3 regions of the Paenibacillus sp. KS1 genome follow, and region 1 is predicted to be linked to each of the others. Evidence: riboswitches for the same ligand, from Rfam matches in the RefSeq annotation. Region 1 holds a riboswitch; each other region holds the start of a gene.
The links. Region 1 has a riboswitch for thiamine pyrophosphate ahead of BBG47_RS24345 (hypothetical protein). Riboswitches for the same ligand answer to the same signal wherever they lie in the genome.

Region 1 (10,549 bases):
ACGGATCTCCATTCGTCATTTCCATGACAAACAAAAGGACAGCAAAGTTCCGTACCCATACCCCAATTTGCATAAATAGACCCGCAACCATAATCGCTTGGACAAAGCGATTGCGGAACAAACTAAAGACGGACTTGTTCTCGCCCGACTGTACATTCCCAGATTGTGCATGAGTCATAGACAACTCTCCCTCCACATATAACAAATAGCAGTTCATTTATCTCTAATTTGACATGAACTTTATTAGTGTATAGTAATCAGGCAAAGATCACATCAGTTCGAAGACGGATATTATTAGTAATTTTTGTAAAGAACACATCGTACGTTAAAAATACAAAGAGGTTGAGCGCTACAGGAAATGATTGTACGTTGCCATGGTAAAGTGGTAATGTTTTAATTAGGTATCATAGTGACGCAAACGTAAAGTTGAAATAAAGGTGGCATCAGACGATGAATGCAGTACTACTATCATTGGCAATATTATTCGGATTAAGTATGCTTCGCGTACATGTTGTACTTGCGATGCTGACAGCTACTGTTGTAGGCGGGCTAGCAGGAGGCCTTAGCATATCTCGCGTACTCGATGTCTTCGGAGAAGGACTGAAAGACAATGCCGGAATTGCTCTAAGCTACGCACTGCTGGGGGCATTCGCCGCTGGCTTGACGGAAACAGGATTGCCGGACAAGCTGGTGCGCGGCGCGGTAAGCTTAGTACAGGGAAAGGATAGCACGAAGGCTCCTCGTGCCGCTGCACGGTATCTCGTGTTGGCCGCCATTGCACTCATTGCTTGCATGTCGCAAAATGCTGTTCCCGTGCATATCGCCTTCATTCCCGTGCTCATTCCACCGCTGCTCGTGCTGTTCAATTCACTGCACATCGATCGGAGAGCCGTTGCATGCGCGCTTACATTCGGTCTTATTACACCATACATGCTTCTGCCTGTTGGATTCGGGGCAATCTTCCACGACACCGTAGCAGGCAATATAACCAAGAATGGCCTTGCAGTCGATGCATCACTGCTCCTACGAGCCATGCTGATTCCGGCTGTTGGTATGGTGATCGGACTTATTGTCTCACTTGCAATCTCTTATCGCAAGCCACGTCAATACACAACAATAGAAGGAACAACGCAGTCTGGATCTTCTCCCATTCCAGGTCAAGACGGAGTGACAAACAAGTGGGCAGCTTGGTCAGGACTCGCTGCTATCGCGGCAATGCTGACGGTACAGCTCAGCACGGGATCTATGATCTATGGGGCGGCAGCCGGATTGGCAATCCTCATCCTATCACGTGTCATTCCATGGAGCAGAGCAGATCGTGTCCTAACAGACGGCATGCGGTCGATGGCCTATATTGGCTTCGTCATGATGTCAGCCTCTGGCTTCGGCGCTGTACTGCGAGATACGGGACATATTGAGACACTTGTGCGGGCTTCAGTGGAGGCAGTTGGCGACAACCGAGCAATAGCTGCGCTGTTAATGCTTGCGATCGGTCTGCTTGTTACACTTGGCATCGGTTCCTCATTCTCCACCATTCCGATTATCGCCACTGTATTCGTGCCGCTGTGCATCGGACTAGGATTCAGCCCGCTAGCCACTGTTGCCCTTATCGGAACAGCAGGTGCACTGGGTGATGCTGGTTCACCTGCCTCGGACAGTACACTTGGTCCTACGGCCGGCTTGAACGCAGATGGGCAGCACGATCATATTTGGGATACCTGCGTGCCAACCTTCCTCCATTACAATGTGCCGCTGCTTGTCGCAGGCTTCATTGCTGCAATGGTGTTGTAATTGATTGTAAAACATCATGCGGCAGGCTGCTGCATGGTACCACCACCTCATAAAAGCAAGGGATTGTCTGTGCTTCGTCGGAGCATTGACTCGTATGGACAATCCCCTGTTAAGTACCCATAAATACGCCATCTACATAAATCAGCGAATTCCTATCTACAATCATCTATCCTTATTGACTAAGCTAAGCAGCATGCTTGCTGCATCAACATGTGTCCTTTCTACCTTTATACCCCGTAACAGCGCTGCGCATTCGCACGCAGCAGCCTCGAAGCTTCCAATATGTCCATACCTTGCAGCGCAGCCCACTCGATGGCAACATCGCGCGCCATAATGGGCATCGTATGTCGGCCTGTATATGTCCCTTCGAATGGCCACGGCCCATCCGTTTCCGTCATCACCTGCTCCACTGGATACTGTCTGGCCAACGCGCGGATCTCATCTTCATAATGGATATCTGGCGTAAATGAGATGAAATAACCGTTGTCAGCCATGCGGGATATCGTCTTCCCATCTCCTTTGAACCAGTGAAAATGCGCGCGACGCACACTATATCGCTCAAGTAAATCAACGACAATCGGTGCGTCATCGTATACGGCGTGAAGCACAATTGGCAAATCCCATGCAGCAGCCCGCTCTACAAACAATTCAAGCAGCTCTATATAGGGCAAGCGGTCAAATGAGTCGCCGCGCTTCTGCGACTCCTCCCGCATATAATACGGCAAACCAACCTCACCAATGGCAATCATGCTCTCCTTATGCAGCTCAAGCCAAGCCAGCAGCCCTTCCTGCTCGTCAGCACTTGGAAGTGCTTGCTCAGGATGGAATCCGTATGCAGGGAGTACCTTGCCGGGATAACGATTCGCCCATTGCTCGGTGTGGTGGCAAGAGGCAAGATTCATAGACACCGCAATCACATAATCCAAGTATGGATGGTTTAGTGACGCTTCCAGTTCTGCGACTGCTGCTTGCTTATATCCATCAATATGCATATGTGCATCCACAACATGCACTTCATATTCGTTCATTGTGTTCAACCCCCATCTCAAAAAACGCCGCAGGCGTCACGTCTTAGACGAGTATCCTGCGGCGATTCACTTCAAAGGCTACGGCCTTGCTTTCTTTACATTTCTCCGGCTCTCAATTTACTTGCCTCATTCGAATTTCCGCCACGACCCTGACCTTGATCCCCTCGAATCATCCGAGCATTCCCCATAAGCGCAATACACACAAGCGCACATGCTACTGGGATGAGGGCCCATTGGAAGGTGCTAGCAATCGAGTCCGCGAGAGCTGTTGTCAGACCTCGGGCCACTTCAGGTGGAAGATCGCCCATCTGCCCGCTCATTAGTGTCTCGGGTTTAAGCTCCATCGCTGCACTGCCCGCAGGCATTACCTCCTGTAAACGCCCTTGGAACATATGCGACTGGATCGTACCGAACAAGGTGATACCAATCGTCATCCCAAGCGAGCGTGAGAAGGAAGCGGTCGAGTTCGCTGCGCCACGCTGATGAAACTCCATGCCGTGCATAGAGGACATGCTGAGCAAGGAGAAGGAGAAGCCGACACCAAGTCCCGTTAAGACCATATACAGCGTCAACAACGTACGCGGTGTATCTGTCGAAATCGTACTGAGCGCGAACATACCGCCGATGAAGAAAATACCGGATACGATCATCAAACTGCGGTAGCTGCGCTTCGCAACCATAATACCAGCAATCGAACTCGTCACAACGGAACCGATCATCATCGGTGTCAAGACGAGACCACTATCTGTTGCCGAGCCTCCATATACCCACTGGACAAACAGCGGGATATATACGGTAGCAATCACGAACGACACCCCGTAGAAGAAGCCGACACCCTGGCTTGCCGCAAACAAGCGGCGCTTGAACAGATTGAACGAAATAATCGGTTCCTGCACCCGTGTCTCAATGATCAAGAAGGCGATCAAGAACACAAGGAATATCGCAAATAGACTTATAATAACTGTTGAATCCCAAGCGTACTCTTTGCCTCCAAGCTCAAGCGCGAACATAAAGCTGACGATTGCAACGACGAGTGTAATGGCTCCGCCCCAGTCAATGCGCTGCTTCTTGGTCGTAGTCTTCTCCTTATAGAACTGCATAATGAACCATAGGGAGATAAGGCCAAGCGGCAAGTTGATGTAGAATACCCACTCCCAACCGATATATTGGGTAATGTATGCGCCAAGCAGAGGGCCCGCCACACTCGATACTCCGAACACCGCACCAAATAGCCCCGTCATCTTACCCCGCTTCTCAGGCGGGAACACATCGAAAATAATCGTAAACGCGATCGGCATGACGGCACCGCCGCCAATCCCTTGAATCGCACGGTAAATTGCAAGCTGAATCATGCTGTCCGCTGTTCCGCACAGCGCACTGCCGACCAAGAAGACGAGCAAACCAAACACATAGAACCGTTTGCGGCCATACATGTCGGACAGCTTTCCGAAAATCGGCATCCCTGCCATTGTCGCTACCATGTAGGCTGACGTCACCCACACGTACAAATTAAAGCCGCCCATCTCGCCTACAATCGTTGGCATCGCCGTTGCAACAATCGTATTGTCCATGGCTGCCATCAGGATACCAAGCAGCAGGCCGGCAACGACCATCCGCAGATTGCTTTCTTTCGTAATCATTTGAATTCATTCCTCCTCAGGACACACCGTCATCTCTATACAGCAATGCACAGAGTTGCGGCTATCCATGTCTAACGAGATTTAATTATAATCTTTGCCTCTAACTTTTTCCACCAGAAAATGAACAGCGGGTCATTCCAGGCAGCGGGCAGGATACATATATAAGATTTGAGATGGATAGATAATAAGGGATTAGAAAGGGCTGCATCTCATCTCTATATTCTCCCCAAAAAAAGCTGCCTCTTATTAAGAGACAGCTTCACGCTTCAACGTATAGGAGATGAAGATTGTATACTACGCAGCAGATCGGACAGTTCGCGCTTCATGCGGACGAACTCGGCCTCAGAAGCCAGCGCTTCCGTTCGCGGCCGCGCGAACGGAACAGTAACTCGCTCTAACACTTGCGCGGGGCGGTTGGATAGTACATATATCGTATCTGACAGCAGCAGCGCTTCCTCAATGCTGTGTGTAATGAACAGCACCGAGCGGCGATTGCGTTCCCACAGGTCAATGAGCCAGCGCTGCATATCACTGCGTGTTAGCGCGTCAAGTGCACTGAACGGCTCATCAAGCAGCATCAGCTCATGGGGGCTCATCATTGCGCGTAGGAAGGCGACACGCTGCTGCATGCCACCGGACAGCTCATGCGGATACGAGCGTTCATAACCCGTCAATCCAACATTGCTTAGCCAGCGGCGCGCTTGCTCCCGCGCCTCCTTCTTCGGCTTGCCTGCAATTTCTGGAGCGAGGATAACATTGTCCTCCACCGTTCTCCATGGGAACAACGCGGGCTGCTGCGGCATATAGCTGATATGGCCTGTCTGACCAACCACGTTCTGCCCATGGACGAGAATATCCCCTTCTGATGGACGAAGCAGACCGCCAATGAGATGGAACAGTGTGCTCTTCCCCGATCCGGATGGGCCAATAATTGAGACGAACTCTCCTGCTTGCACCGTAATGGATACTTGATCGAGCACATGAAGCCGTCCCGCTCGACCGTCAAATGACATGCTGACATCACGCAGCTCAAGAGCGGCCTGCTTCTGTACTGCCTCATGCTGATGCACATGATCAGCATCTCGCTGGGCAACTGGCTGTTGTTCGTTTGTTGTGATCATCTTTAACGCTCCCCCTTCACCCCTGTTTATTGTCACGGCGCCAATGAATGAGCAGCCGTTCCAATGCACATACGAGGCCGAACATGGCCAAGCTCAATAGAATGACAACTGCGATTGCCACGAACATGCGATCCGTGCGATAGGCTGCTTTTTGCAGTACCATGTAGTAGCCGATCCCTTTGTCCGTCCCGAGCCACTCGGAAATAATCGCACTCATCACGCTATACGTCCCTGCTATTTTCAAGCCTGAGAAGACAGATGGAAGTGCATGGGGCAGCTCCAGCTTCCAGAACAGCTGCGACCGGCTCGCGCCCGCCATACGCATATAATTCATCATCGTGCGGTCTGTCTGGGCAAGACCATCCAGGGTAGCCACGCATACGGGGAAGAAGCATACCAGCGTAATGGTGACAATCTTCGGCATGAGACCGAAGCCGAACCAGATCATCAGCAGCGGCAGCAGCGCAATCGTCGGGATATTCTGACTGACTATGACAAGCGGATAGATCGCCCGCTTCAGCCACGGCATCGGATGAAGCGAACAAGCCAGCAGCAGGCCGACAGCGGTGCCTACACAGAAACCAATGAGCGTCAATTGAACAGAAGCCCATGTATGCATAAGCAGACCGCCACCATTGCTTACGGCCTCTTGTACAATATCGAGCGGACTGGGCAGCATCCACTTCTCAATGCCTGACACCATTACTCCTGCCTGCCATATGGCGAGGAATATGATAAATGCAATGATCGGAGGACCGATCTTCGCGATTCGACGTCCACTCATGGCCGGTACTTCACCGTCAATTCATCCATCGTAATGCCGGAAGGCTTATACACAATCTTTACTTGCGACAATACATTGATGCTTCCCATCTCAATCATGGCCTTGTTCATATCCTCAATAATACGGAAGAGTTCACTAAGTTCGCCTTCCATCGTTGTCTCCAGTGGATTTACCTGATATTTCACACCCGATGCTTGAATGACTTCGATTGCACGATCTACATAGGGAATTACGTCTTCCCCATTTTTCGTCTTCGGAATGATCTGAATGCTTACTAAACTGTTCGCCATCTTGCTTCTCCTCCTCTTTCTCAATCCTCATGTAATGATCAACTTGTAACGGTCTTGGTGACGATTATCTCGTATCGATATCCTATAACGATATACACAGGTAACGATATACAGCAAAAGGGCGCATATGCGCCCATTGCCTATTCCTATAACCGTATAGGCTTATGAAGCTGGCAAGAAGTCATTCGTAAACGCCTTGTCTACATCGATGTTCTTATCCATTAATTTGTTCTCCACGAGCCAATTCATGTAATTTGCCCATACGTCACGCTTTTGCTCGCCCCAGCGAGGTGCATCGTCTTTATACTTCGGACTGAGCCATTTCTGGCTTGCGATAACCAGGTCTTTGTTCAAATCCGGCACAGCTTTAAGCAGCAGGTTGGCTGCATCTTCCGGATTGTCAATCGCATATTGATAGCCCTTGGACGTAGCACGCATGAATGCCTTAATCAATTCAGGATCTTCCTTGATCAGCTTCTCGCTTGTCGAAAGAACCGGCGTATAATAGTCGAGTTCCTTCGCATATTGATTGACGTACAGCATATCAATCGGCTCACCGCGAAGCTCTGCTTCAATACCTGTCCAAGCGTAAAAGATCCACGCGAAATCAATATCCTTCTTCACGGCTGTAAAGTAATCGGCATTGCCCATGTTGACGCTCTTCAGCTTGCTATAGTCGCCGCCGTCCTTTTCCATAATCGTGCGGATAATCATCTCCTCAACCGGAGAACCCCAGCCGCCATACGTTTTGCCTTCAAAGTCCTTAGGTGACTTGATGTTCTTGTCCTTCGGCGCGGCAAAGCCTGATGTATTATGCTGAATGATCGCACCAATCGACACGATCGGAACATTTTGTTGTCGAGCCATCGTAATACTTTCCTGAACACTAACACCGAATTGCGCTTCTCCCGATGCGATCATCGCATCTGATGCGCCAGTACTCGGCTGCAATATCTCGACATTCAGACCTTCTTCCTCATAGTAGCCCTTCTCCTTGGCTACATACAAGCCGGTATGATTCGTATTTGGCGTCCAATCAAGCACAATCTTAACATCGCGCTTCTCCTTCGCTTTATCCGTTCCTTGCTCCTGTGCCGTGTTCCCCTCTGTCTGGCTCCCTTGTCCTGCTTCCTGACCCTTGCCGCCGCAAGCAGCGAGCGCAAATGTCATCATGATAACGAGCGCCAGCATCAACCCTCGTGTAAAGCGTGTCCGTTGCATATGATGAATCCCCCTTCTCTTCCTTCCCTCACTAGTGGAGAGCCGATCATGAATTTAGAAAGTGCTTCGATAACGCCTGCCGCATTCACCAGTTGGACGATCCGCTCGATCGTATATGTATGGATGAGCAAGTTCCCGTCCCGCCGTCCTGCAACACGATTCAGATCCACAAAAAAAAGCGCCCCCTCTGGGACGCTTTGTGTGCCGTTCTACGCGTATATGCGAATGTGCATCATACGATGAATCACGTCAATAAGGTCATCCGGCATTCGTTCATCCGTACAGCAATTATGTCCATTCTGCCCAAAGCAGCGCACATTCATGCAGAGCATGACGAATAAGCAAGCAACCTAATTATAACAATAATGACGCGGTTCAACGTCTTTCCTACGCTGGCATTACCCAGATCAGGTGTAAGGGTCGGTATCTTAATGGGATACAATCTCAGCCGGCCAAATTCCAGCACCCCTAGCGTGCATATGCAGTTATCGAAGCTACCATATTACACGGGTAATTATAGTCCTCATCCATCAGAAAGTCCAGTGACAAACAGAAATTGCAAAGTGTCCGCTGATCATTAGGGCAATGCTTATATCTCCCATCAACTTCGTTATTCGTATGCTTTATGACAGCAGATTGCTCATATTCACTAGATTCCTGTCGAAAAAAGTTCCATGTGAAACAAGGGACAATCTTCCATTTTAACTCAAAATAATTACCTCATTGATTTCTTGGCGTAGAGGATGTCTGTATGATACGATCACCAAAATCGTGATTGCATTCGGCCTGCTGCTTGGCTGCTTCGTGCTGCTGTGGCTGGAGCATTCCCTGCCTCATATGGATTTGGAGAATCCGAATCAACGAATTCGCATCAATATCGAACAGAAATCATTCCTTATCATTGCGGCCATCACCCTTGATTGACGGACTGGTTCTAGGCATAATGCTTCTAGACAAAATGCTTCTAGACAATGGTGACCATACTAGAGTACATATACAAAAGACCCCAACACCATATCGGTATCGGGGTCTTCTTTATATAATGAAGTTAGAGCCGCTTTACTAAGTCAACCAATGTGCGCTCCCTACTTCGCTTGCTGCCCTTCCACATCTTCACGAACAGGGAAGCTTCTAGCCCAATATAGAACTGGTGTCGACAACACCGAGATGATGAGCTTAATGACATAAGTAGTAATAAAGATTTGGAACCATACATCCCAAGGCACCATGCCAGCAAACGCAATCGTACAAAATACGAGCGAATCCGCCATTTGGCTAATTCCTGTACTACCATTGCTTCGAATCCACAATTGGCCTGCCTTCGGGTATCGTTCCTTCACCCAACTAAAGAGCTTCACATCTAAGAACTGACTGACGAAATACGCGGTCAAGCTTGCTACGACAAGGCGCGGCATCAAATCAAAAATATTCGACAGCGATGCTTGTGCCGTACGCGCCATATCAGAAGCCTCAGGCGTAAAGCGAAGAGCCATCTGCATAATAATCGTCGTCATAATCAACGTGAAGAACCCGAACCACACTGCGCGCTTCGCTTCCTTACGGCCGAACTTTTCATTCAACAGATCCGTTGTCAAGAACAGCGTTGCATTCGCCGTGTTGCCAAGTGTCATGACAATGCCGAACATCTCAATCGTCTTGCCAACTTGGATATTAGCGATGACCGTCATTACACCAATCCAAGCATATAGTCCCGACTTGCCAAATGCCCGGTAGCAAATCAAGAAGAAGGCAAAGTTCGCAAGGACGAACAGAATGCCCCAAGTAAAGTTGAACATATAATAAAATTCCTCCCTAGTTTTGATTACGCGGGATGGTTACGAACCGCGGCGCTCAGGCGCAAGCCATAACTTTACCATATGCATATCGTTCATGCCAATAGAAAAATATCACTGAACAGCGATGCAATTATCCCTTATATTAAGTGGAAGCAATTATTTTACATGGATGGATGAACGTTACCGATGCCCCTCTCGTATATTGTGAGCGATATGGAGGGAATATATTGTCATACATAGCCGCATCGTCAATGCCAGCTAATAAACAGTCGTGGAAAAAGTTTGGTTTAGTTAAAGATTTACCCTTTATGTGTGATATATATCACATTAAATAGAGGGAGTTAATGTTAAAATGACATTGTAAATCTGTTAGTTATAATTTTCACAAAGTAATTTTGAACTAAAGAAAAGGTGGGGACTCTTTATGAAAAAGAAACTTGTACTGTTACTATCCGCAGTATTGGTAGTAGGTATGTTGGCTGGTTGTGGAGATAAGAAAGAAGAAGCTGCAAAACAACCTGAAACAAACACATCAACAGAAGCGAATAAAGACGCTGCTCAAGTAACATTGAAAGACGGCGACTTCCATGCAGAATCTCCTGATTTCGATGAGAAATCCGGTTGGAAAGAAACAATGGACATCACAGTTAAAGACGGCAAAATCACAGCTGTAAACTGGGATGGCGTTCATAAAGATGGCGGAGATTCCAAGAAAAAGCAATCTCAAGACGGCAAATACGGTATGAAAGCTGGCGGTGCTTCTTCCGAATGGCACGAGCAAGCTGAAAAAATGGAGCAAGAACTTATCGCTAAGCAAGATCCAGCTGCGATCACTGTAAACAACGAAGGTAAAACAGACGCTGTATCCGGCGTATCCA
Region 2 (10,549 bases), on a different contig from region 1:
CGACAGAGCTTCCAGGGGGCGGCATGTTCTCTACTGGTGCTGATATGGCCAACTTTATGCTCGCCCATCTAAACGGCGGCAAGCTGGGTGATGCAACGATTCTTAAGACAGAAACAGCAGCAGAAATGCATAAGCCTCAGCTCGCCGTGCATGAGAAGCTGCCGAACATGGCCTACGGATTCGAATACGCCAATCAGCAGCAATACAACGGACGTTATCTCATTGAGAAATCCGGGGACATGGCCGGGTATCACAGCAATCTGTGGTTGATTCCTGATGAGAAGGTCGGCATTTTCGTTACTGTAAATAAAGATGTTGAGTTCCGCAAGGATTTGTTGGAAGCATTCATGGATCATTATTACCCGAAGAAAGAAGGCGCCCAGGCTCCTCATGAGCGAGCAACACGATCATTGGAAAAATTTGAGGGCATGTACAGCGATTTGCGAAATCGGATGTGGACCTCTCGGATTCGTGCCGAAGATGGCAAGCTTATCGTGAAGGATCCGTTTGGAGAGCACATACTGCATGAAATCGAGCCACTGCTCTTCCAAGATGAACAAGGCGTAAAAGCTGCATTCAAGTTAAATGACAGCGGCGAGGTAAAGGCATTTTATTACGACCTGAAATCAGATAGTTGGACCGAAAAATTAGCGGCGCCGCAGCAATATCAGGATGTTAATGACGACCATCCGTATGCTCCGTATATCTATCACTTGCGCCAATTGAAAGTCATTGATGACAGAAGCGGCGACAACCGCTTTCAGCCTGCACAAGCAATTACCCGGGAACAGTTTATCGGTTGGTTTATTCGATGGGCCGGGGTGTCTCCATCCAAGAGCAAGCCTGCTTTCATAGATATATCCGACAGTTCGTTTGCTAAAGAAATACAATCTGCTTATGAGCTTGGTGTCATTCAGAAGCCTGAGAGCGGCAAATTTCATCCGCAGGAATTGTTGACGCGTCAGGAAGCAGCGACTATTATATGGCGTATGGCATTCAACCATGTGGGTACAGGACCGAAAGAAGCCCGGCTCAGCGGCTCCACCGATACCTGGGCGCGCGAAGGCGTTCAGTTCGTCATTGCCAAGCAATTATTTGGGCCTGAAGTTATCCAAGGGAAAGACGGGGCGTTCGACTATCGATCCAAGCAGCCGATACTGAAGCAAGAAGCTGCAGCAATGCTGTCTACGTTCGCTGACAATTTATTCTAATTCAACACAACTCCCGATCCATCTGCGCTTAGCCGCAAGTGAATCGGGAGTTATTGTTGCATACATAGAGGTGGAACAACAAATGAAAACCATACTTATCATTGATGATGAAGCCGAGATTCGGGAACTGCTGACCATCTATTTGACCAACCACGGCTATGCCACGATTACAGCCGGGAACGGTGCCGAAGCGATGACCATCTTGCAGGAGCAGTCCATCGATTTGGTCATAGCCGATATTATGATGCCACAAATGGATGGCTTGGAATTGCTCAAAAAAACACGGCAGAATTCGCAAATTCCGTTTCTCTTTATTTCTGCCAAGTCTGACGATATGGATAAAATCTACGGCTTGCAGCTAGGGGCGGACGATTACGTGGGCAAGCCCTTCAACCCACTGGAAGTCGTCAGCCGCGTTCAAGCGCTGTTCAGGCGAATCGACTCTTTTGCCAAGGTGGATAGGCAGGAGCAGGAAGTTATCGAAATCGGAGATGTGAGGCTGAATACAAGGAGCTGCCAACTGTTCAAGTCCGGCATCCCAAGAGAATTGACATCATACGAATTCAAGATTGTGGAGCTTCTTATGAGAGAGGCTGGCAGAGTATTGACCAAAGCGCATATTTACGAGCAGGTGTGGGGCGAGGAATACATCGGAGACGAAAATTTAATTATGGTGTACATAAGCAAAATCCGTGAGAAAATTGAGGATAATCCGAGAAAGCCTGTTCATCTCATTACGATTAGGGGGTTAGGTTACCGTTTTGAAAAAAGCAAATAACCTCTCCGGTCGACGTCCCTTAAAACGGGTATTTTTTCGAAATTATGCAGTGATCTGCGTCCTGATGATAGCAGCGATTATTGTATCTCTCCTTAGCACGAACCTATTTATGAGGCGATATATAGATGAACTGGTCGTTGCTCAAATTAATGGAACGGATATTTATCGGTACCCTTTCCACAACATCAGTGGGCATTTGCTGGACAAGTACGGCGGTTGGTTCGAAATCGTGAATGAGTCAGGCGAGATCATTTTTGTCAAAGGAAACAAAGAGGACGACATCAAGCATTACGAAGACGGTCAAATGTATGCCAAGATAGATGTAGAGCGCAACGATGATGCAATCTCCTACCATGCATACCAAGCCAAAGGGCCGAACGGCGAATCTTATGTATTGCTGTGGAAAATTCCTGAGCGCTTGTTGAAATTATCAACTGCGACAACGATCTTTGGTGCATTGTTAGCTATTTTATTATTTATCCTGCTTTACTTTTACGCCCGCTATTCGGTTAGACAAGTGAAAAAGCCGTTGCGGCAAATCTTAGAAGGCATCAAAGAGATGGAGCACTTCAATTACACGAAGCGGCTTCATTATTCAGCCGAACAGGAATTCGCGGAAATACAAGATGCGTTTAACGGCATGGCTGAACGATTGCAGCGCACTTCTGCTGAGAAGGAAGCCGCCGAGAACAATAAGCGAAACATGCTGCTGCATCTATCGCATGATTTGAAGACGCCGATTACTTCGATTTACGGTTATTCGCAGCTTCTGTTGGACAATCAGGCATTGGAAGACAAGGATACCCGCAAATATATTCAATACATTTACGATAAGTCAGCTTATATGGCCAATTTGATTAAAGACTTATTTGAACTGGCGAAGCTGGATGACAAGCATACGGAATTGAGCAAAGAGAAAGTGAACATTACGAAATGGTTCCAGCAGCTCGTGGTGGAATTTTATCCGGAAATAGAAGAGAAGGGATTTGAGCTGGAAGCACATATCCCGGAAGAACCGCTCTATGTCAAGATGGACAAGATTCATATGAGTCGCGTCATCACCAACTTAATTAGCAATGCACTGCGATATAATCCAGCGGGAACGGTGCTCTATGTGTCATGTGCACGACAAGAAGGAAACGTTATACTGTGGATCGGAGACGACGGAATTGGCGTTCAGGAGCCGATCAAAGAACATATTTTCGAGGAATTCATCCGCGGCGATGGGCCGATCAAAGACAGTACAGGCTTAGGTCTCGCCATTTGCAAAAAAATCATAACGCTCCATGATGGCACGATTGAATTAACGCAGGATCAGTGTTACCATACCTTGTTTCAAATCACGTTGACTATTACGGAGGACTAGAGTCCCTTCACGATGTCGGGCATCACCTTCAGGCTTCGATACCACGGATCGTTTGCATGCCGGGATCTAGCCCATTGCAATAATAGCTCCAGTTTGAAGTATCCCTTTTGGTGTTGCACCCTTTACAAACGGATCATCACGTGTATAATGAAAGCTGTCAAGCATATGAACGATGGAACAACTGCATAGTGAATTTCGAACACTAGGGGTGCTGTAACAAGCTGAGAGACAGCGGCAACGCTGTTAACCCTTATAACCCGAACTAGATAATACTAGCGTGGGGAAGTGTAGTCGACTGATTGATATAAGTTGCGGCTTCATCATGTTCGTCATTGCATGAAGCCATGTTATACCCTTGTATCCTCAAGCGTAACTGCACCGACTCACGGTGCAGTTTTTTGTTGTCTGCTGACCACAATTTGATTCGTCAGGGAGGATATAAGTTATGAGTCAGTTATCTTGTGGTACAAGCCGCATCGTTGGTTGTCGCTTTTCCATCTATCCGATGAGCGATCGCTTTGTTGAACTTATTTTAGGAGCGTTGCGAGACACAGACATGTCCAAGGTATGGTGCCATACCGATGATGTCAGCACTTGGGTTCGTGGGCGCAGTGAACACGTATTCGATGTCGTTCAGTCTATCTATTTACATAGCGCGGCAAGTGGAGAACATGTTGTGCTGAATGCTACGTTCTCTGTTGGCTGTCCGGGCGACACACAAGGAGATGCCTTCATGAGTACGGACGAAATTCGAATGAATGCGGAACGATATCAAGCGATTCCTCTCAAGGTCGCAGCTCATTTTGCACTCTATCCGCTCGGAACGGCAGATTACATGGATACGATCTATGAGATCATTGGCCTTGCTAAGGAAGAAGGCACTTTCGATGAGAGCGCTCATTATGCAAGCCGCTTAGAAGGAGATGCACAGCGAGTATTCGCTACACTTGAGCATGCCTTTAATCGGGCGAGAAAATCAGACAAGTCCCATGTGGTGATGACAACTACGATGTCAGCCAACAGCCCTTCCACAAGGTAGCAGCTGAAGAAAAAGAATTTCCAAAATGCAAACTACAAACCCAACGGACTCATCCGATCATCGTTCTAAGAAAAGAGGAATGTTCATGAATTCGCGAAACAGTCAATGGAAATTACGAGATATCGTCGTTCTCAGTTCATTATCTGTCGTGTTTGCCGTCATTTATCTGCTCTTCCTGCAAATAGGCAATGTGCTTGTTGGCTTTATGGGGCCAATGGGATATGAAGTCATCTTCGGCATTTGGTTTATCGTATCGATCATCGCCACCTATATTATCCGCAAACCGGGGGCTGCGGTTATTTCAGAGACAGTCGCTGGATTGGTTGAGGTATTAATCGGCAACGCCGTAGGACCTATTTTGATTGTATCCGCCCTTATTCAAGGTTTAGGCGCCGAAGCCGTATTTGCCGCTACAAGATATCGGAATTATTCAACCAAAGTGCTCATGCTGGCTGGGGTGGGCTCCGCTGTATTCAGCTTCGCGTGGGGGTATTTCCGCAGCGGTTATGCGGCCTACTCTGTTGGTCTCATCATCGCGATGTTCGTCGTTCGCTGTATAAGTGGCGCACTCATCTCAGGTCTGCTTGGCAAATGGATTGCGGACGCCTTGGCCAATACAGGAGTTCTTAGAAGCTTCCCAATTGCAAAGGGGCAGCGATAACATGGCAAGCCCAGCGCTTCTCAATTCCAAGCACCCAGCACAATTGACTATACAACATGACGTCGAGCACGGATCTCATATTGCACTGGAAGCCACTGATCTGACACTCGCCTTCGAGACCGAAGGCGAGCCCGTCTTATCCAACATCAATGTCACCCTGCATGAGGGGGAAACCGTTCTGCTGCTAGGCCCAAGCGGATGCGGCAAGAGCTCGCTAGCCTTCTGCCTTACCGGTCTGTATCCACATGCAATAGACAGTCTCGTTGAAGGCAGTGTCCTCGTGTACGGCAAGCCAATCGAACAGTACGATTCTGGTGAAGCGGCCCAGCATATCGGAATTGTATTTCAAGATTTCGAAAGTCAGTTCTGTATGCTGCGTGTAGAAGAGGAAATAGCCTTTTGCCTAGAAAATCGGGATTGTCCTCGAACTGAGATGGAATCCATGATTCAAGAGGTATTAGAAAAGGTGGGATTACTCGCATGGCGCCATGCGTATATCCACGAGCTATCGGGAGGCATGAAGCAGAAGCTGGCTCTCGCCTGCGCTCTAGCCCTTCGCGTGCATGTGCTTGTGTTGGATGAGCCCACCTCGAATCTCGATCCGTATACAAGACACCAATTCGCTGCGCTCATTGCAGAGCTGGCACGCAAGGAAGGGATGGCTCTGCTCATCATTGAGCACCAATTGGACGATTGGATCGGTATGGCGAATCGCCTGCTCGTGATGGATGAGGATGGAGCTCTCGTCTTTGACGGGCTTCCTGCCTCCTATTTCAGGCATCATGCATCTGAAGCCAAGTCACGCGGTATCTGGCTTCCGCAAGCGCTGGAACTGCAGCAATTCATCCGTGAGTGGTTTAATCGCAGCAACAGTAGCGATAGCAGCAACCATGACGATAGTAGTAACATTTTCGATTTCAGCAATTATGATGAGCAGTTCGTTCATCAGCATCTCGAGTCCGCAGAACCCGCACTAACCGACGAGGATCTACTGGACCTGATGCTGTCGCTCCCTGAATCCGCGCAGCAGGATGTGATGCGTATCCTAACATCAGCTCAATCGAACGGTTCCCCACGGGAGCCTGAGAAAGTCCTGCAAGCGAACAACCTTGTCTATCGGCGTAAAGGGAGAGTAATCCTCGATCACGTGTCCCTTACTCTGCATGCAGGGGAATGGGTGGCACTTGTCGGTCCGAACGGAGCTGGGAAGTCTACGCTCGCTTCCCTCTTGTCTGGATTGACACAGCCGGAGGAAGGTCAAATCATCCTGAATGGCATGCCTCTTCATCGATATGCAGAGCGGGAGCTGAGAGCCTTCATCGGATATGTATTCCAGAATCCAGAGCATCAGTTCATTACCGATACCGTGTTCGATGAACTTGCATTCGGGATGCGCTTGCAGCTTCTGAGCGAAGAAGAAGTACAGCAGCATGTTGGAGAAGCCTTGACACGCTTCCGCTTGAACAAGGTTGCCAATGCCAATCCCTTCTCCATCAGCCAAGGGCAGAAGCGAAGACTTAGTGTCGCTTCCGTTTTTACCGACAGCCAACAGCTATTGTTATGCGATGAGCCGACATATGGACAAGACGCTTATACATCCAAGCAGCTGATGGACACCCTCCAAGAACGAACCCAAGCAGGAGCTACTGTCCTGATGATCACGCATGATATGGAGTGGGTTCAGACCTATGCGGATCGAATTATCGTGCTAGATGATGGTTGCATACGGTTTGACGGCAGCCCTTCCAAGCTGTGGAGGGAGCACCCTGAGCTCGTGGAGAAGTGTCATCTGCGAATGCCGATGAACTTCGCGGTGGCATCTCGCCTACTTGCACAGACGTCAGGTATCGAAGGAGGAGATCATCCTGATACTCCATGATTGGAATCCAAGCATTAAGGGGCTTGCGATCATTATAGCGGTTATTATGCTGTCATTGACGTTCGATCCGGTTACACCGCTTGCAGCACTTGTCTACATCGTTCTATTTACATTCCTATTAGGGAACATATCATGGCGTAAATGGCTGCTTAGCTTCTGCCCCTTCCTCATTATGGGCATCGGCTACGTGTGGACGGCTCTCGTCTTCCCGCGTTCTGCCGATCCCGCTTCAAGTGCCATTCTATGGAAGTGGGGGTCGTTCATCATTACAGAGGCCACGTTCCAGCAGGCGATATCACTCGGACTCAGAGTGCTTATCTTCTCCGCCTTGTCGCTCATCTTCATCTTGACGACAGATCCTGTTCGCTTCATGCTGAGCCTGATGCAGCAGTGCAAGCTGTCGCCCAAGTGGGCATACGGTATTCTGGCAGGCTATCGCTTCCTACCCTTCTTCAAGGAAGAACTGCGCATCATACAGGATGCCCACCGCATGCGAGGCATAGAACGGGAGCGTGGCTGGAAGAGCAAGCTGCGGGCATGGAAGCGTTATGCAATTCCACTGCTCGCTTCAGCTATCCGCAAGTCGGAGCGTGTAGCTGCCGCCATGATATCGAAGGGACTCACAGGCCGACGTGGAAGAGCTTATTATGTGAAGCTTCGAGTTACATGGAAGGATTGGGCCTTGCTCTTCCTTCTGCTAGGCGGAATCGCGTTATGCTACTACGTATCCTGGAAACTTGGGTTCGTACAATGGTATCAAGGACAATTGTGACACAGTATGACACCCTTTTCGTACATCCTGCATAACATATCTAAGCACATTGTGTGTTCCGCTATTATGCGAAAAGGAGGTCTTTCTATGCCTAAAAAAATCACACCTAAGAAGATTACGTCTAAGACGTTATCCCCCCATTACTCCAAAAGTGTAAAGTTCTTAAAAAAATTCGTAAAGATAAAGGCCAAAAACGGTAACATATATACAGGCACCATCGTGAAAGTAGATAAAAAGAGAGTGTACTTAAAGGTCAACTCCGTAAAGCATGCGGGAAAAGTACACACTTCATTTTTCCCTTTCATCTTGCCGTTGGTGCTCTTTGATCTCCTTGCTATCGTGCTGCTTGATACCCGTAGACGAATTATTTTTTAACGGTCTATTCTCCCTCAAATTGTTGAGGGAGTTTTTATTTGGCAATCCGCACAGTAATAGATTGCTCTATAAAATATAACAAACCCCTCAAGCATATGTTGCTTAAGGGGTTCTGGTATGAATTATTTATCTGGATGTTCGCCAAGGGCGTTCTTCGACAGAAGATGATTCAGTTCCTTCATAAACATGCTGATATCCTTGAACTGACGATAGACCGATGCGAACCGCACATAAGCAACTTCATCTACTGGATAGAGCTGCTCCATGACGAAATCACCGATGACACGGCTGTCTACCTCCGCATGGGCGGTATCGCGCAGCTGCTTCTCGACCTCCGAAGCAATCATCTCCAGCCGTTCCACAGATACGGGACGCTTCTCACAGGCACGAATAAGTCCGCGCAGCATCTTATCCCTACTGAACTCTTCCCTGCTTCCATCCTTCTTAATAACGATGAGCGGAGTCTCCTCCACCATCTCGAATGTAGTAAAGCGTCTGCTGCACAGCTCGCACTCCCGCCTGCGGCGAATAGACTTATTGTCGTTCGCTGGACGAGAATCAAGTACCTTTGTTCCTAAGTGGTCACAATAAGGACACTTCATTTTCGTTCCTCCGTTCTACTCTTGATGTTTATCACAATTCACTTTTTAAAAAGTTACCAGTGGTTACCTGTAATGATCTTTGAAAGAATGCACACAATACAATTACCAACCGCAAGGAGGTGAATCAAATGAGCCAAAACAATCGTTCCAGCAACAACTTGGTCGTACCTCAAGCGACTGCAGCTCTTGAACAAATGAAGTTCGAGATCGCACAAGAGTTGGGCATTGCCATCCCATCTGACGGATACTATGGCAACATGGCAACTCGTGACACGGGTTCTATCGGGGGTTACATCACGAAGCGCCTTGTCCAAATCGCTGAACAATCTCTTGCAGGTCAATACAAATAATGACGGAAGAAGCGTCGGACATCATGCGCGATAACGGTATCGGCTTGTCCGATGCTTCTTCTTCATTCTACTTCATTTTCGGATAGATGTTTTTATACTTATCATAATAATGGATAACACGCTGTACGTACAACTTTGTTTCCCCATATGGAATTTGCTGCTTGGCTGTGTCATAGCTGCCGTCCCATACTTTGTTGCGAATCCATTTGTTCACATTGCCGGGACCCGCGTTGTAAGCAGCGATCGCCGCTATCCAATTCTCATTGAATTGCTTATGCAGCGATTTTAGATACCATGTGCCAATAAGAATATTGGGGTCGGCCGTATTTTTCAATTCGTCCAAAGACCAACGATTATTCATCTTCAGCTGCTCCATCGCCCATGTGGCCGTTTCCGGCATCAGCTGCATGACTCCAATCGCTCCCTTGCGAGATTCGCGCCCCGCTTGGAAGTTCGTCTCCACTCGAATGATAGCAGCCACAAGCAGAGGATCTACATCATATTTAGCTGCATATTTGCGGATCTCGTCTTCATATGCAATCGGGTACATCCATCTCCCCAGCCATTGCGACTGAACGAACAGCAAGAACAGCATGCCCACAAACAACAGCAATAGCACTCTCTTTTTGCGGAGCATTTTCATCATACGATTCATGGCAAGCCTTTCTCCGACCAGAAATGGTCGAGCTGCTTGATCGTATCTTCCAGCGAACCGCTATTGTCGATAATAATGTCCGCCAGCTCTCGCTTTTTCTCCATACTCCACTGAGCATTCAGCCTCTGTTCAGCTTCGCGCTCGCTCCAACCGTCCCGTTCCATTAGACGCTGTAATTGAACACTTTTTGGAACATACACTACCAATATCGAATCGAACATCTCGCTTAGACCTGACTCATACAGGAGCGGAATATCAACGACAACAAGACGTTCTGGATAGTCCGTCTCATATTGATGCATTTGACGCTGGATTTCCTTCCGGATAGCCGGGTGGGTGATGCTTTCTAACGCTTTGCGACTTGTCTCATCTGCAAAGACAACCTCCCCTAATCGCTTCCGATTGAGCGTTCCGTCCGCAAGCAGCATGCCCGATCCGAAATGCACCGCAATTTGTTCCAACACGGGACTGCCAGGGAGAACGACTTCCCTGGCAATCTTATCAGCATCAACCAGCAGAGCGCCTCGCTCCACTAGTAATCGGGAGACGGTGCTCTTGCCGGAAGCAATGCCTCCGGTTAACCCGATGTTCATGCCTTCACCTCATTCTATAATAATGCCGCTTACGTCAGCAGCTTAATAATCCCCATTATAATTAACATCAGTCCTGGCACAAATGACAGCTTCCCAATCCAGCGCGCGCCTGCGAATGCAATCCCAACATGAATGCCGAATCGCAGAAATATGCCGCTGAATAAGGCAATAACAATCGCGGTCATGAGTGCAGGATAGCCTAACAGCGCGGCTCCTATACCCGCTCCAAATGCATCCAACGACAACGCTACTCCAAGCCACGCAGCCT
Region 3 (10,549 bases), on a different contig from region 1:
CCATGATTATCATCGTCTTCGGTGCCTATGTCATCGGCATGCTGCCGTTCATGTATCAAGGGACGCGCAACAGCTTGCGCGCTGTTCAGGCAGGATCGTTGATGGAGGCTGCCGAGCTTCTAGGAGCCAGCCGCATGAAGGCATTCCTGCGCGTGATTGTTCCGAACATTATGCCGGGCATTCTCGTATCCGCACTCCTCTCCTTCTCGATTCTATTCGGAGAGTTCGTGCTCATTAATATTCTCGTCGGAGGACGCTTCGAGACCATGCAGCTCTTCCTGTATGCACAGCTGAACAAGAGCGGCCATATCGCGAGCGCCATTACCGTAACCTACTTCATTCTGATGGCCATATTGAGCGCGTGGATCGTGAAGCTGACAGGCCGCACTTCCAAGCCAGTCGCAGACCCAGAAGAAGACATCGTTAGCAACAGCATTCCGACTACCCAAGCAACAATGAGCAGGGAGGCTTCTTAGATGAGCTACGTACAGATGAATCAAGTGACCAAGACGTTCCATAAACAAAAGGTGCTGAACAGCATTGATCTTCATATCCAAAAAGGCGAACTGGTGACACTCCTCGGCCCAAGCGGCTGCGGCAAAAGCACATTGCTTCGCATCCTGTCCGGACTGACTCCGCTCGATGGCGGGACGATTCACATTGATGGCAAGGACGTCACGGCGATCGAACCGAAGGATCGGGAGATAGGCATGGTGTTCCAGTCCTATGCGCTGTTCCCAAATATGACAGTGGCCGACAATATTGCCTTCGGCTTGACGATGAAGAAGATGCCGCGTGATGCGATTCGCCGGGCTGTTGGCGAAATGATTGATCTCACCGGGCTTCAAGGGAAGGAGAAGTCTTTCCCGCGTGAGATCTCTGGTGGGCAGCAGCAGCGTGTCGCACTTGCCCGCTCGCTTGTTACGAAACCAAAGGTATTGCTGCTGGACGAACCGCTTAGTGCGCTTGACGCGCAAATTCGTAAAAACCTACAGCAGCAGCTGCGTTCCATTCAACGTGAATTGAACATGACAACAGTACTAGTTACGCATGACCAAGAAGAAGCGATGTCCGTCAGTGATCACATATACATCATGAATGCAGGCAATATCGCGCAGCATGGCTCACCGCAGGAGATTTATACGCAGCCAAGCAGCGAGTTCGTCGCAAGATTCATTGGCAGCTATAACGTATGGAACGCCGAAGCCTTAGGGCAAATCGTACCAGACTACACGCTTGCAGACAGCAAGCTGTATGCCATTCGGCCAGAGACGTTCTGCGAGCAGCCGCTCGTTGGCGGCATGGCCGTAACAGGAACGGTACGCAATGTGACCATGCTTGGCAACATTACGCGTATGGAACTAACGGTTCAGGGTCAGCATGTCGTCGTCGATCAGATTCATCGCAATTCCGATTGGGTGAGCGTCGGCTCTACCACGACGGTATACCTCCATCCGAAGGACGTGATTCCGCTTCATGATGCTACTGCCTGAAGAACGTAGACAGCATATTTTAGAACAGCTGAATCGACATGGCAAAATTCAAGTTGCTTCCCTCGCCAGCGTATTAACGGTTACGCCCGAGACCATTCGCAGGGATCTCGACGAGTTGGAAGCAAAGCAGATGCTTAAGCGCGTGTACGGAGGCGCGGTTGCGTATTCGCATGTGAAGATTGAACCTCATTTTGATAAAAAACGAAGCATCGAGCAGTCGGCAAAGAAAGCAATCGGGGAAGCTGCGGCCGCGCTCATTCAAGATGGAGATACAATCGTGGTCGATGTAGGCACGACGACTGTTGAGCTTGTTCGCGCCATACGCGGTGTCGTCGGCGTTACGATCGTGACGAATTCTATTCCTGCTGCCGAACTGCTCATGGAACGGCTGGAAGCCAAACGATTTGACGGCAAAGTCATCGTACTCGGGGGAGTTACGCATCCAGAGCAGAAATCGATTGCAGGCGCCTTAACCTGTGAACTGCTTACACGCTTCCACTTCGATAAGGCGTTCATCTCCTGTGCAGGGATGACACCAGCGGGAATCAGTGATTACGACATGGAAGAATCGATCTGCTCCACCTTAATGATTGAGCAATCCGAGCAGGCATATGTGCTTGGAGATTGTACCAAGCTCGGGGAGACACAGTTGTGCCGCATCTGTGACATGAGCAAGGTCACCGCCATCATATGCGATGCACCTATGCCAGATAAATGGAAGCGCAGCGGATTGCAAGTAGGTTGGATTACGACGGCTTGCGAGCCATAAGAACATAGCGAAGTTATATGTCGAAGTAACACATCACTTCATACATCACGAATGAGCCACTATGACATAGGATGGGATGCGATCATTATGCTGTATTATGTAGACTACCATATGCATTTGGAGGAAGGCCCTTATTCGTTCCGCTGGCTTGATCGTACAAATCAAGCATTCGATCACTTCCATCCAATTGCTGAACCACAACATTCTCGCGCATGGCTCGAAGCGAGTTATGCGCGTATGCATACAAGACTGCAGCGAGGAGCTTATGACGAATCATGGCTCGATCTCTACTTGCAAGAAGCGCTGCGCAAAGGACTGCGGGAGGTCGGAATCGTGGATCATCTCTATCGGTTTCGAGAGACGCTCCCCTACTTCGAACGTCACCTCGATATCGGCGACTCCCCGCTAGGCCGCCTTCAGCATACATGGCTGCATCAAGTATGCACCGAGCGGATGGAGAATTTCGCAGCTGCCATTCAGGCCGCAAAGCCCAGATGGGCCGAGCAGGGAGTCGAGCTACGTCTCGGATTAGAGGCGGATTATTTTGCAGGTGGAGAGAAGGACTTGGAATCATTCATTGCGATGGCGGATTGGGACTACGTGATCGGGTCGATTCACTATGTGGATGGATGGGGATTCGATAATCCCGAGACTCAGTTCCGCTTCGATCAGGTTGATCTGTGTGAACTGTACGGACGCTTTTTCGATGATGTCGAACGAATGATTAACAGCGGTCTGTTCGATATTGCCGCCCATTTAGACAATTTGAAAGTATTTAATTATCGCCCAGCTGAGGAGCTGCTTCTCCCGTACTACGAGCGAATCGCACAAGCATTGAAACGGACAAATACAGCTACAGAGGTAAATGCAGGACTGTTCTACCGCTACCCGGTCAAGGAGATGTGTCCGAGTTCCTCCTTTATTGATGTACTGCTTCGACATGATGTCCCCTTTACCCTATCATCGGATTCTCACTTTCCAGACGACGTCGGCAAATACGTGGCGGACAATGCTCTTATGCTTCAGCAACGCGGTCAAGCCGAAATTGCCACATTCCATCAGCGCAAACGCATCATGCGACCGCTCGCAACTTCGACTTCTTAATAAAGAAAACCTAAAGCGAGCCCCCCCCTCTCTCCTGTCCCCAAATACACAATTCCCGGCGCAACGACTGCACCGGGGATTTCATGTTTATTATTTTATTTTCTTTCGAACCGGTTCGAATAACTGCAGCCAATAAGCGTTGCTGCTTCCTGCCGGGCTGTCATTTCGTATATGCTCCTCCAAGCAGAATCTTGCCTCCGAATCAGGCTCGTAGTCAGGATGCTCGTTCAATTTATCCATCAATAATTGCCACGATCCCGTAATATCATCTGTACTCTCCATCATGGCATACACCCCGCCGGAGAACCTAGCCTCCGCCAAATGACTTGGTATATCGATATTTTCTGGAATGGAGGCATATGCACCATAACCGTAAACGTTCGATTCAACGTCAGGGAGTGGTTCTTCATTTTTTCCAAATAGCCGTGCCGTTCCTTGCAGTTCAGCTTGCACGAGCCAGTCCACTAATGATTCGATCGCTTCTTCTTCTGGTGATGCGCTTACGACAACATGGCAAGCCATTCTCATTGGTGGAAGGGTTACGAATTTGATCGATGCTGGAGAATAACTCCACTGATTACTCATCGGCATTGTCACCTCATGCTAATCCCAATATCGAACCCTCTTAACCATGCTGTAATACGGATTGCAAGCACGGTCTGTTCATCATACATCCTCCAGCCAGAACTGGTATCGCGTTGACTCGCAAACAACCCTTGCGACTCCCAATGGCGCAGGGTTCGGCTCGTCACACCGATTTCCTGCGATAATTTGTCGATTCCTATCATGTTGCTCATCACTATCATCAACCTCTATCACTTGACGTATCATAAGGCGCCTTATGAGGTTATTGTATCAGTTGTCGCAGCGTCAATTGCAATACGAATCTTCACTCCAAGCACTAACAAATTATCGTTTTGACCGAATGGTTCAGAAAACTAACGTTTTACAATTATCTCCATCAATGCTAAAGTAGTTCGTAAGATGAATATGACGTGAAATCCACTAGGGGAGCCGCATAGGCGGCTGAGACAAGAATTCTTGGACCCTTTGAACCTGATCCGGGTAATACCGGCGGAGGGAAGTGGAGCCGGCCTCATGGTCTTTTTGTATGGACATGATGAAGCCGCTCCATTTCGGGGCGGCTTTTTTTGGCTGCCGCGAAGTGCTCCTTGACCAGATTTCAGCATGCATTCATCATCTATCCAATCATGCGGAGGTGCTGTTCATGCTTACATTTACGGAGGAACTGAGACACGAAGCGGAGCCGATATACGACGCCATTATGGAGCATCCGTTCGTTCGAGGTATTGCTGAGGGTACTGTCAAGAAAGAACAGTTGATTCACTACGTAAAGCAGGATTTTGAATATTTGAATGCCTTTATTCGGATTTACGGCATTGCGATTTCCAAATGCGACAACCGAGAGACAATGGCTCTTTTCAACGAGCAAATCTCATTCGTACTGAATAGCGAGACACACCCCCATCATAATTTTTGTAACGTGGCAGGCGTGACGTTCGAAGAACTGCAAGGCTACCCGCTCGCCCCTTCTGCGAGCCATTATGTGTCCCATATGCTTACCGTGGCCCATGAAGGAACCCTGGAAGATATTATTGCGGCTATGCTGCCGTGCCCATGGACATATACGGAGATCGGACAACGTCTGCTAAAAGAAGTGAATCCAGATGAGACCCATCCGTTCTATGAGTGGATTCATTTCTATGGAGACCTCGGCGGCGGAGTTACGGACAAAATGCGCCGAATGCTGGATGAATGGGCAGAATCGCTGTCGCAAGCACGCAAGCAGCAGCTGAAGAAGCATTTTCTGACTAGCTGCCAGTTGGAATATCTATTCTGGGACATGGCTTATCAAGTAGAAGACTGGCCGGTAGGCTTGACGGAGAAGGCAGAGGTGAAACAAGGATGAATGATATGCCTCTCTTTCCCCAACGTATTAAGGAACGGCGCCCCCTCATCCACAATATGACGAATATCGTCGTCGCCAACTTTACCGCTAACGGTCTGCTAGCCATTGGCGCCTCACCTGTAATGGCTTCAGCCAAGGAAGAGGTAGCGGACATGGCCAAGGCAGCAGATGCGCTAATATTGAACCTTGGCACGCTCGATACCGACATGATAGAAGCTATGCTAATCGCAGGGCGGTCGGCGAATGTACATGGCATTCCCGTTATTCTCGATCCAGTAGGCGCAGGCGCAACGCCGTATCGGACGAAGGTATCTGTGAAGATGCTCAAGGAATTGCGCGTCTCGATCGTGCGCGGCAATGCCGCGGAAATTGCCCAGCTTATGGGGGAAGCTGGCGAGATCAAGGGCGTGGATTGCGTGGAGTCTGAAAGCTCCCTTCGCTCCCCTGAAGCGTTGTTCGATCTTGCTGCGCGGGCAGCCGATCGATTCGGCACCATCGTTGCCATTTCGGGCAAAGAGGATGTCATTACAGACGGCACAACCGGCTACGTTATTGCGGGCGGTCATCCGATATTAACGAGCATAACGGGAAGCGGGTGCCTGCTAACATCGGTCATCGGTGCATTTGCCGCAATAGAGTCTGATTTATTGCTGGCGGGAGCCGCAGCGATGTCTTATTATGGGTGCGCAGCCGCCCATGCCTATCGAACAGCGGGTCACCGAGGACCTGGCAGCTTCCAGACCGCATTTCTTGATGCCTTGGCTGAGATCGACCTATTCGATACGGCGGCATCAACAATCACCCCTCGCCAAGCCTCCGCTAGAAGGAAGGTATGGCTATGATGGTCGCACGAGCATTGACGATTGCCGGTTCCGATAGCGGTGGCGGCGCCGGCATTCAAGCTGACATCAAGACCTTCCAAGAGCTGAACGTATTCGGCATGTCAGCGATTACGGCTGTGACGGTACAGAACACGCTTGGTGTTCACGGCGTATACCCGCTATCTCCTGAAGCCGCTGCTGAACAGATAAATGCCGTCGTAGAAGATATTGGGGTCGATGCTGTCAAAACAGGGATGCTGTTCAGCGCAGACATTATTGAGACAGTAGCGAATCGCCTTGAAGCATTCGGTTTGAACAACGTTGTCGTCGACCCGGTCATGATAGCCAAGGGAGGCGCAGAGCTGCTGCTGCAAGATGCCATAGAGGCCATGAAGAATCGCCTGCTGCCGCTTGCGCTGATTGTTACGCCGAACATCCCGGAAGCAGAAGCGCTTGCAGGAATGAAGATTGTTACCCTGCAAGATCGGTGCAAGGCTGCGATAAGAATTGCTGATTACGGCGCCAAGTTGGTCGTCATCAAGGGAGGCCACGACATGACGACCGAGCTGGCTGTTGACCTACTCTATGATGGAGCCCGCTTCACACTGCTGGAAGGCCGCAGAATCATGACCAAGCATACTCATGGCACGGGCTGCACTTACTCGGCAGCGATTACGGCAGAACTTGCGAAGGGCACTGTTCCCAATGAAGCGGTTCGTACTGCGCGGCATTATATTCAGGCAGCAATTGAGGAGACATTCGGGCTTGGCGGCGGCAACGGCCCGACAAACCACTGGGCATATCGGCGGCGGCAGATGGATGAGGTGGTCAGATGACAAGTGTAGAGAGTCGCGTAGCAGATGCCCGCATGCGTTCCTATTTGCGGCTGTACCTTGTGCTCGGCAGCGCCAATTGCAAGGCAGACCCTGGATCGATTGTCGAGGAAGCCATTCGCGGAGGGGCTACGATGATACAGTTTCGGGAAAAAGGCGCAAACGCGCTGAAGACAACAGCTAAGAAAGAACTCGCAATGCGCATTCAGTCGGTATGCAGAAGACACAGCATCCCCTTCCTCGTGAACGATGATGTAGAGCTGGCGCTTGCCTTGAATGCGGACGGGGTTCATGTCGGCCAGAACGACGAGCCAGCGGCGCAAGTCAGGGATCGCATCGGCAATAAAATACTCGGCGTGTCCGTTCATTCGGCAGCAGAGGCTCTGCTGGCTGAGGAACAAGGCGCCGATTATCTCGGCGTTGGGCCGATTTATTCGACTGCTTCCAAAGAGGATGCTCTTGAGCCGCAAGGCACTGCAATCATTCAGAGGTTAACAGAGATAACTTCACTTCCGATCGTAGGCATTGGCGGCATTACGGCAGAGCGTGCGCCACATGTAATTCGAGCTGGTGCAGACGGGATCGCTGTTATCTCTGCCATTACCCATGCGGAGAATGTATGTCATGCCGCGAGAGGACTTGCTTCCGGAACTATTCTCTCGGCAGCAGGATCGAGTCACCCAAGCGTCGCTTGCCTTTCTGTCATACCATGAATATCGTTGTCGTTCCAATTGTCGAACATTATGGAGGAGTCCGCCGGAAATAGGCGGATTCTTTTTGTGTGCCGCTAATAAGATATAAAAGTACGCGATTTAAGAAAATGAAAAGGAGGAATTGGAATGTGCACAAATATATCGATACCGCGAAAGTCGAAGAATGGCGGTATCGTCTCTGCAAGAACAATGGACTGGACATTGAAACTCAATTCCATCGTCAATTTTGTACCTCGCGGGCAGCCTTTTCCTGAAGCCAATCTTCCTGGAAACGAAATGAAATGGAAAAACAAATACGGGTTTGTTGGAGCAGGCGATCTGATTGAAGACTTCATCTTTTACTCCGACGGCTTGAACGAGCATGGACTTTCCGTTGCCGGGCTGTGGTTGTCCTGCAGCAAATATCCCATGCCTCGACCAGATACCCCCATCCTTTATAACTCCAATTTTGTTCCGTATCTATTGGGGAATTACAAAAATACCCATGAGGTAAAGGCTGCTTTAGCTGATTTGAACGTCATTAATATTTCAGAACTATATCCGTCCGCCTATGCGCTACTGCATTATATTATTAGTGATGCATCAGGCAATCATTTAATCGTAGAGTTCACTGAGGGGGAGATGAAAATTTACCCGAGCAAACTGGGCGTGTTGACGAATGAGCCTACATATCCTTGGCATCTTGCCAATCAAGAGCTATATCAGCACTTAAGCCTGGAAAACAATGCGCAAACCAGCTGTGGAGGCGACCTCTACGGCAGCGGCCAGCTTGGAATTCCAGGCGATCCGACTCCCCAATCCCGCTTTGCTCGATCTGCATTCCTGCAGAAAACGACTTTCCGTCCTGCCAACACGAAGGAAAGCATCGGGTTAGCCAGACAAATCTTGCAAACACTCACGGTCCCTAGCGGAACGGTCTATAAGAAGGGCTCCAGCACCATATACGATTGGACGCAGTGGTGTGTATACCGCGATCATACCAATCGCAGCTACTACTTTAACACAGACTTTAACAGCAAGCTTTACGGGATACACCTCACCCAATTAAATCTCGATGCCTCTGAACAAAGCCGAATCCAAATAGAAAGGCCTGCTTGGTACGAGGACATTACCGAAGCGTTTAACGCCTAACACGTCGTATGACCAATGAGCTCTCTCAGGCTGAAGTATTAAGAATAATACTATATTCTCAATACCTTCCCTATTTACTACGCATGCTCCAGCCTGATCAATTCATCCGTGCGTACGCATTTTAGCCCTCTACGTTCAGCCTCGTGCAATATATCGCGCAGCACCGTTAACATTTGTCCGGGGGCTTCCTTGTCAGCGCCGAACGTATCCCCACTGTCATGGAGTACGATAACTGCACCTGGCTCAATACGCTCAGACAGCAGCTTGCGCAAGTTGCGTTCCCCCGTATCCAGCTTCCAATCCCGCGCAATAATCGACCATAATACGAGCCGATACGATTTGCGCAGCAGAAACAGATCGCCTAAATTCAGTATCCCCCATGGAGGACGATAGAAGGTTGGCCGCTCTCCTGTAATGCGTTCAATAATGTCCGCAGAACGTTCCACATGCTCGCGTCTGATGTTCCGAGGCGTCATGACCCAATTCGGCATATGCGTATAATTGTGAATGCCAATCTGATGGCCTTCCTCATGCATGCGTTTCACAAGCTCGGGATACTTCTCTGCCTTGCTGCCCAGAACAAAAAAGGTAGCCTTCACGCCCCGCTCACGCAATAAGTCAAGCAGCTCTGGCGTGTAATCAGGGTCTGGTCCATCATCGAACGTAAATGCGACATGACGATGTGCCCGCTTCCGTCCCGCCTTGCGAAATACACCCCATCCGCAGATTCGTGTTAATAAAAAGGGAAGCCCCATATAAATAGCGATTAGTGCAATTAATATTCCTGCGATAAGGTTATCCATGCTCTTATCCCTTCTCCCCGTTTACATATCGATTCACAAGTGCTGAACGTGACATCAACAGCATCTTCGGCACCAGCTTCGATCGCTGCTGCTTCAAGCGCTTGGCTCCCTCCGGATTCAGCATGCGGAGCAGCAAACGCAGATATATGGTGGATACTCGCTGCATCCACTTCGTCTCCAAAGGGTGCAGCTCGAAGCCTAATCCATAAGTGATGCCGCGATGAAGCAGTGTTATCCCAGTCAGCGCCTTTACCTTAGCCATTTCCGGATTCGTATTCACAGCATGGCCGACCTGCTTCAATGCATCACGCAGCCTGCGCGCCGTAACAAGTGCAGCCCGATCCGCCCCAACGGAGCGAGACAGCTCCAGCACCTCCCGGTTATCTAGATGAATCTCGCATACATAGTCGCCTTTATGAATAGAGGTTCCATCCTCACAGCGAATGCAGGTGCCTCGATGCATCCGTACGACAATCTTACATATTCCGAACTGAGACTGATATATACTTCGCAGAGGCGTAAACATTTCAAATACAGCCTCCCACGTCATCCACAATGACTGCAGCATTTTGTTGCCCAAGGTGGAGATCATGAACAATCAAATCCTTCCTGTATGAAAATCGTGATCTGTTTGACTTACTTTCATCGTACAGCTTGGAGTTCTCTTTTTTCTTACTCCATTCTTACAAGTTCCTTAAGTAATTTAACTGAAGCAGAGCCCTTACATCCAAACCTTTCCTTTAGACAACAAAAAAGCAGAGCAGCACTTCACTTTCTGTGCCACTCTGCTTACGTAAATTAACGAATCTCTTCGCCTTACCTTATTTAACGGCTTCATAACATCCGTTACTTTGGCTATTTGACTACAATATTGTCGGAAGCTGCATGTTCCACTCTCTCCGACGTTAGCTCTAATACGTAATAATCATTGACATTCCGCACGTGGAACCCG

Region 2: linked by a shared signal. The riboswitch ahead of BBG47_RS22470 (YkoF family thiamine/hydroxymethylpyrimidine-binding protein) and the one ahead of BBG47_RS24345 (hypothetical protein) in region 1 are both predicted to bind thiamine pyrophosphate.
Region 3: linked by a shared signal. The riboswitch ahead of tenA (thiaminase II) and the one ahead of BBG47_RS24345 (hypothetical protein) in region 1 are both predicted to bind thiamine pyrophosphate.

Annotation. Positions count from the first base shown of each region.
Region 1 is NZ_MAIS01000104.1:3,722-14,270, reverse strand. Features, by position in the region: gene BBG47_RS24385 (MFS transporter) at 1-178, opposite strand, end outside; gene BBG47_RS24380 (Na+/H+ antiporter family protein) at 451-1,791, shown strand; gene BBG47_RS24375 (TatD family hydrolase) at 2,019-2,819, opposite strand; gene BBG47_RS24370 (MDR family MFS transporter) at 2,915-4,459, opposite strand; gene BBG47_RS24365 (ABC transporter ATP-binding protein) at 4,726-5,580, opposite strand; gene BBG47_RS24360 (ABC transporter permease) at 5,597-6,364, opposite strand; gene BBG47_RS24355 (thiamine-binding protein) at 6,361-6,654, opposite strand; gene BBG47_RS24350 (ABC transporter substrate-binding protein) at 6,817-7,875, opposite strand; gene BBG47_RS24345 (hypothetical protein) at 7,845-8,045, opposite strand; TPP riboswitch at 8,242-8,355, opposite strand; gene BBG47_RS29565 (hypothetical protein) at 8,647-8,799, shown strand; gene BBG47_RS24340 (queuosine precursor transporter) at 8,961-9,671, opposite strand; gene BBG47_RS24335 (FMN-binding protein) at 10,096-10,549, shown strand, end outside.
Region 2 is NZ_MAIS01000086.1:1,035-11,583, forward strand. Features, by position in the region: gene BBG47_RS22455 (serine hydrolase domain-containing protein) at 1-1,211, shown strand, start outside; gene BBG47_RS22460 (response regulator transcription factor) at 1,294-1,989, shown strand; gene BBG47_RS22465 (HAMP domain-containing sensor histidine kinase) at 1,973-3,355, shown strand; TPP riboswitch at 3,550-3,656, shown strand; gene BBG47_RS22470 (YkoF family thiamine/hydroxymethylpyrimidine-binding protein) at 3,801-4,394, shown strand; gene BBG47_RS22475 (ECF transporter S component) at 4,480-5,055, shown strand; gene BBG47_RS22480 (ABC transporter ATP-binding protein) at 5,057-6,934, shown strand; gene BBG47_RS22485 (energy-coupling factor transporter transmembrane component T family protein) at 6,921-7,706, shown strand; gene BBG47_RS22490 (hypothetical protein) at 7,794-8,081, shown strand; gene nrdR (transcriptional regulator NrdR) at 8,204-8,683, opposite strand; gene BBG47_RS22500 (alpha/beta-type small acid-soluble spore protein) at 8,812-9,033, shown strand; gene BBG47_RS22505 (lytic transglycosylase domain-containing protein) at 9,101-9,688, opposite strand; gene coaE (dephospho-CoA kinase) at 9,685-10,281, opposite strand; gene BBG47_RS22515 (MntP/YtaF family protein) at 10,311-10,549, opposite strand, start outside.
Region 3 is NZ_MAIS01000001.1:173,592-184,140, reverse strand. Features, by position in the region: gene BBG47_RS00825 (ABC transporter permease) at 1-476, shown strand, start outside; gene BBG47_RS00820 (ABC transporter ATP-binding protein) at 477-1,493, shown strand; gene BBG47_RS00815 (DeoR/GlpR family DNA-binding transcription regulator) at 1,477-2,262, shown strand; gene BBG47_RS00810 (histidinol phosphate phosphatase domain-containing protein) at 2,350-3,366, shown strand; gene BBG47_RS00805 (hypothetical protein) at 3,457-3,951, opposite strand; gene BBG47_RS30360 (MerR family transcriptional regulator) at 3,960-4,163, opposite strand; TPP riboswitch at 4,364-4,466, shown strand; gene tenA (thiaminase II) at 4,595-5,296, shown strand; gene thiM (hydroxyethylthiazole kinase) at 5,293-6,138, shown strand; gene thiD (bifunctional hydroxymethylpyrimidine kinase/phosphomethylpyrimidine kinase) at 6,138-6,953, shown strand; gene thiE (thiamine phosphate synthase) at 6,950-7,663, shown strand; gene BBG47_RS00775 (linear amide C-N hydrolase) at 7,790-8,794, shown strand; gene BBG47_RS00770 (polysaccharide deacetylase family protein) at 8,872-9,597, opposite strand; gene BBG47_RS00765 (YkoP family protein) at 9,602-10,189, opposite strand; gene BBG47_RS00760 (GNAT family N-acetyltransferase) at 10,453-10,549, opposite strand, start outside.